DNA from 2 places in the Halobacillus sp. H74 genome. Region 1 is predicted to be linked to the other one. Evidence: predicted binding sites of a transcription regulator. Region 1 holds the regulator's gene; the other holds the start of a gene.
What was found. The regulator LexA, encoded in region 1, represses DNA repair genes until DNA is damaged. The targets are predictions, from matches to a motif close to CGAACATATGTTCG.
Positions count from the first base shown of each region.

Region 2: the regulator LexA is predicted to act here: its motif matches at 1,913-1,926, upstream of ACTWPX_RS21250 (Y-family DNA polymerase).

Region 1 is NZ_JBQQCI010000002.1:216,825-220,037, forward strand. It holds gene glnA (type I glutamate--ammonia ligase) at 1-255, shown strand, start outside; gene ACTWPX_RS04305 (CotY/CotZ family spore coat protein) at 481-1,032, opposite strand; gene lexA (transcriptional repressor LexA) at 1,292-1,915, opposite strand; gene ACTWPX_RS04315 (YneB family resolvase-like protein) at 2,233-2,883, shown strand; gene ACTWPX_RS04320 (DUF896 domain-containing protein) at 2,980-3,213, shown strand.
Region 2 is NZ_JBQQCI010000016.1:25,613-28,825, forward strand. It holds gene ACTWPX_RS21240 (YqkE family protein) at 1-211, opposite strand, end outside; gene ACTWPX_RS21245 (iron-sulfur cluster biosynthesis family protein) at 208-540, opposite strand; gene ACTWPX_RS21250 (Y-family DNA polymerase) at 604-1,875, opposite strand; gene ACTWPX_RS21255 (LolA family protein) at 2,050-3,135, opposite strand; gene ACTWPX_RS21260 (sensor histidine kinase) at 3,140-3,213, opposite strand, start outside.

The sequences.
Region 1 (3,213 bases):
AAATTAGAAGCCCCAGCACCTGTCGATCGTAATATCTACGTTATGGATAAAAAAGAACGTGAAGCTCATGGCGTGAAAGACCTTCCTGCTACCCTTTATGATGCGCTTGAAGAGTTGCAACAAGACCCGATCATGGTTGAAGCACTTGGGGAACACCTTTTCGAACACTTCATTGAAGCGAAGGAAATCGAATGGGATATGTTCCGTACTCAGGTTCATCCATGGGAACGTGAACAATACTTACAAACTTATTAATATTTACAAAAGCCTCAACACTCTTCGTGTTGAGGCTTTTTTGTACGCTGCGGGATGAATGGATACACCGCCCTGAAAAGATGAATAGAAAAGCTCCTTAGTTGGATTACTCTGTATAGTAGAGAGAAAGTAGCATGAATTTAAGTACCCGTCACACATAAATAAAACGACCTTATCATAGTGTAAGGTCGCTTTATCATTTAAATCATACAAGGTGTCCCCTGATTATTTAGCTTGCTGATTGCGTAGAGCATTAACAGCATTGATACCTGCTTGCATATTACTAGCAGTAGGTGTCATCGTTGTTGTTGGTGGGAAACACGTGATACCAGTGAAGTTACTAAGATCCACTTCTACACAAGCCCCTGTTGCAAACCATCCATCATATTCGATGAAGTCTAGCAATGAATCTGGTGTTTCGTCACACAAGCTCGGATACAGCAGTTCTAAAACCGCGCAGCATTTGTCATCCTCTTTGATTTTCTTAACACGGAAAAATGGAGACGGAATGGGACCGAAGCAGGATGTGTTGACATTTCTTACTCCCCAGGCAAAGTACGGAAGCAAACCGGAAAGTGCACTTTCACATCCACATAGAAGCATGAACGGAATCGTGTCATTTCCGTTCCCATTCGCTGCAGGAGAAAGCAAATCTCTTAGTGATTTCTCACATGAACCAGCACGACAGCAATCATTATTGGCAACTTCGTCCTGTGCTGCGGCAATTTTTCTTACCTTTTCACAGACACAGTTGCTTTTTTTACATTTACAACTCATTTATTTCACTCCTTTACACTATTTACTAATAGAGTATGAGAGAAATAGACAAGAGGATGGGAGATTGTCACGATGGAGAAGAAATGTGCGCTTGTACATAATGAAAGAGTCTAGTGGAAGGTCAGAAACTTATTATAGTCTTTTTGGAAACTGTAGCGTCATAATATATAGAAAGATTGATGGCCAGAGAAGTGAATGTACGATTCTATTTATAAATAGTATGAGATAGCAAAAAGACGAGGGGAATCCCCTCGTCTTTTTAATGAACTGTGCGATATAAACCGACGACTTTTCCTAGAATCGATACATCGTTCAAGATGATCGGTTCCATCGTGGCATTTTCAGGCTGAAGGCGGATATGGTTCTTCTCTTTAAAGAAGCGTTTGACAGTGGCTTCTTCATCTTCTGTCATTGCAACGACTATATCTCCATTTTGAGCTGTCTGCTGTTGTCTGACTATCACCATGTCTCCATTCAATATTCCTGCTTCGATCATACTTTCCCCTTGCACGATAAGGACGAATGTATTGTCGTCTGATCCTGCTAATGTGTCTGGGAGCGGCACGTATTCTTCGATATTTTCAACTGCAGTGATAGGAGACCCTGCCGTAACTTTACCTATCACTGGGGCATAAGAGGCTTCACTTCTCGGTATGCTATGATCTTCTTCTAATTCGATGACTTCTATTGCTCTTGGCTTAGTAGGATCCCGGCGGATATACCCTTTCTTCTCCAGTCTGGATAGATGTCCATGTACGGTAGAGCTGGAAGCCAGCCCGACAGATTCTCCGATTTCCCTTACTGATGGTGGATAACCTTTCATTAATACTTGTTCTTTAATAAAATCTAATATCTCTTGCTGCCGCTTTGAAAGTTTACTCATAGATTAGCACCTCGTACATAGGATTATAGTAACCACATTGTACCACGGTCATTTCAAAAACACAAACAAGCGTTCGAAAAATACAAGTTGACAAGAACACACATTCGTCTATAATGGTAATCAACAAATGCGAACACAGGTTCTAAGGGAACGTTCGTTCTTAAAACGGAGGGATTAATCATGTTCAACAAATTATCCAAACTTGATTACACTTATTTATTATTGTTCGTTGTGAGTTTTGCCTTTCTCTATTATTCTATGGTTACGAGCGGGTAAGAAATCAGTCGTAGAACTTATAGGAGGAAGGATCAGGCATCATGAAAGTACTATTATATTGTCGTGTCAGCACGGAAAAAGAGGCACAGGTAACCTCATTGAACAGACAAAAGACAGAGCTTGCAAACATGGCACAAGTCCATGGGATGGAAGTGGTCGAATGCATCCAAGAACAAGCGAGTGGGTATGACATCGAGCGCGAGGGGATTTTCCGCCTGCTGTCCTATTTTTCAGAAGGGGAAGCAGATGGTCTGCTGATCCAAGATGAAACCAGACTCGGGCGCGGGAATACGAAAATAGCACTTTTCCATCAATTGAATCGTTTGGAAGTGAAAATATTTTCCCTTTCCCATGAAGGGGAGCTGGAGCTTTCAGAATCTGACTCGATGGTCCTGCAAATCGTAGGCATTGTTGAAGAATATCAAAGAAAAATCCATAATATGAAAATACGCAGAGGGATGAGAAAAGCAGTAGATCATGGCTATGACCCGGCTTCCAACCTTTCGAATCAACATTTAGCCCCGGGACGTGAACGTATAGAATTTCCCATTGAAGAAGTAGTTCGTTTGCGAAGGAATAACCTGACGTTCAAAGATATCGCTGCCACTCTGAGAGGCTTGGGTTACGATGTTTCTAAAGCGACGGTCCACCGTAGATATAAGGAATATCTATCGCTTGAAAAAGAAGAATAAGCAAGTTAATATATACTTAAATGACAAGAGTCTTAAAGGCTGCTTGTCTTTTTCATGTTTTTACGGTCCAGACTATATATAAAGGAGTAGGATCTTATGTTATCCAAAGAGAAAATCAATCGAATCAACGAGTTAGCCAATAAATCAAAACAACAAGAATTGTCGAAAGAGGAAAAGAATGAACAACAGAAATTAAGACAAGAATATCTGAAAAATGCTCGTCAATCCTTTAAGAACCAATTGAAAGGTGTCACTGTCATCGATCCTGAAGGTACAGATGTTACACCGAAAAAACTTAAACAAATGCAGGAAAATGAGAAAAAGAACTAA
Region 2 (3,213 bases), on a different contig from region 1:
ATTTCCAATCCAATTCACTTTCCTCAAGCAGTTCTTCAAAACTCTTGTTGGCCTCACGACGCTTGCGCTCTTCGATACGGCGCTGTTTCTCTTGTTCTTCACGTTCGTCGGCCTGCTGTTTGAGTTCAGTTTTTTTGGATTTCAGTTTCGACAGGACACCGGCGTTCAATTGATCTCCGAGTGAACCGGATTCTTGTTTTTTCTTACTCATACGGTCGCTCCCTCTTTCACATCTTTAATGGATATAATCGGATTTAGGATACCGTCTGGACTGGAGAGCCGGAAAGATCCTTTAACGAAGTCAAGCTTCATGTCTTTTTTGAAAAAGATGGCTTGCTGCTGATCGATGATGACGGCATAATCCCCATTGTCTACTTTCTCATCCGTCTCGTACTCCTTCTTCTCCAGGCGAATTGTCGGCAGACCGTTCACACCGCAGCCACATCCTTCGGTATCATAAAAAAGGCGGATAAGCGGACGTTCTTGGTCCCTGATTTGTTCCAGCTGGTCTTTCGCTTCTTCTGTTATACGCAGTTTCATACATCCATCCCCTCCTGTTCCTTCTATTGTAAAAAATCCTCGAGCCAGGGGCAATCTTTATGTTTATTCGGCATAGTGACCCCCGACGAGACGGCTGCGGTGAAGGGCGGTCCCGGCCTCGGTCCAGGAAACAGCACGCAGCAGCATATCTTGACCGTAACGTTCGCGTATTTCATCCATGACGTAGCCGAGGTCTCTTTTTTTATCACGCCCATCATCAAAGAGGTTGAGTTGAACATTCGCATCTTCTGTAATATTGCCGAGGGCGATGGAAATCTTTCTGACGACCCCACCATTGTAAAAGCGTCCGAATAAAGTGAGACAAGCATGATAGATATCCATCGTAATGCTCGTTGGATGTTCAATGGTGACCGACCGGTGGAAACCTCCTCCCTCACTTTTACTATACCCGATTCCCAAAGAAATGGTCCTTCCTGCGTGACCTTTTCTCCTGGCGCGGCGAGCGACTTCTTCACACATTTCGAGTATGACGTATTTCACTTCTTCGGATTTGTGGTAATCGCGCATCAGTATTTGGCTTTTCCCATAACTCAACTGCCCGTGGATGATCGGAGCGCCGGGGTCGGAATGGTCGATTCCGTTCGCATGATAATACAGCTGGTTGCCCATGACCCCGAATGTTTTTTCTAAACGCTCGAGCGGAAATTTCGCCAATTGACCGACAGACCAGATCCCCATACGATTCAAACGGTGCTCAATACGCGGACCAATTCCCCACATTTCAGACAGAGGTGCGACCGGCCACAGTTTCTCGTGAAAGTCATGATAGGTCCAGCGAGCGATGCCGGTCTTTTTTGCTTCTAAATCGAGACACAACTTGGAAAGCAGCATGTTCGGTCCAATGCCGATGGCTGCATCCAGATGGAAGGTCTCCTTCAATTCATGGATAATCATCTGAGCCGTTTCTTCCGGGATGCCGAACTTGCCCTTGTTTTGCCCGATTTCCAGGAAGCTTTCATCAACGCTGTAGGTATGGATTCTTTCTTTCGGCACGAATTTATGAAAGAGGTTCGTTACTTGAGTCGAAACTTCTAAGTATTTTTTCATTTGTGCGGAGACGATGACAATTTCCGGCGCAGATGGAATTTCAAATAAGCGGCTCCCTGTACGGATGCCGTATTTCTTTTTCATAGCCGGTGTGGCAGCAAGGACGACGCTTCCTCTCCGGTTCATATCTGCAACCACGGCAAGTGGACAGGTCAGAGGATCAAGACCCCGGTCAATGGCGGCACAGCTCGCGTAAAAGCTTTTCATATCTACACAAAGGAGCCCCCGGTCAGGATAGCTGCTATAATCGATGCTCGGATTATTCATGTCTCCACCTCCTATTGCTATTCTACCCTCCATTATGCGAATATATGTTCGCATTTGCAAGTGGCAATTCCTGTTACCACTTCCTGTCACCTCTGTCACCTCAAGTCATCCATTTTATCCCACCTCAGGTAAACCATAAATTTCCAAATAAAAAGAGACCCGAGGGCCTCTTTTTCATTCTGTATATTCCAGTTTTTTAACGATTTCTATGATCTCACCTTTCGTCAAATCAGGATTTTGAGCCAGTAACGAGTAGCGCAATCCTTCTTCTTCCCAGGTAAGAGTCGTAATTACATCTTCTGTGTAGATCGCTTTTGTTCCTCGAACTTCCAGCTCCTCTTCTTCTCCCAATCCAAGCGCCATCTTTTCTTCCTCTGGAGCTTCAAAAACCGTCAATGTAAATTGCTGATATCCATCTTTTTCATACTCCTGATTCACTTCCGTACGGTCAAAATTCTCCATCTCGATCTGATCGATTTTCACTCTTTGATACGCTCCATCCATCAAAGTCAATACCGGTTGACCGTAGGCGCTCCCCACTTCTTCGATTGTTATTTCTTCACTTGGGTCCATGTCTTCAAACGGCAGCACTTCCACACCTTCAGGCAGATCGATCGTGAATGTCTGTTCATCAAAAGACGGGTCGACTTTTAATTCACTGACATTGTACTCCATATCAATATCGTCGGTTTCAGATACGAATTTAACGATAAACCAATGCTCAGTCGTCACCCAGTACTCTTCTTCCCCACGAATTCCACCTTTTTCTTTCGGCACCGCTTTAATGTGATACGTATTAAAACCGTTTACCTTTTCCTCACCGACCAGCTCGATGTCATGGGTTTTCCTTGTCTGTTCCAAAGTTTGCTCGATTTGTTCACGCTGAGTTTGACCTGTTACGGAACTATCCAGTTCTGGTGCTTCCATTTCGTACGCTTCTCCTTGCAAGTCGGAATAAAAGATTACCTTTTCCCCATCATTGACAGACTTTGACACCTCGCCATCTGCGGTTTTCGAAACGACCTTAGTACGGTTGTTTTCAGTATCTGTCCATTGTTCCATCGTTGAATCATCAATTTGTTCATCCCCTTTCAGGACATTGAATTCCGCCTTCATGTAATACCGTTTCATATCACTTTCCTTTTCCACAGCATTGGCCACAATTTGGTCAGGTGAATACTGGCTGACTTCTTCAGCTGAACAGGCCCCTAGTACGAATACAAAACCGAGAACGGTCAAGCTTTGCCATAGTTTATTCATATTATTAATCTCTCCTCACATATTGATCATCAAATCTCATTGCAATCAATGTCCCTTTCCCTGGTAAGGACCACAACT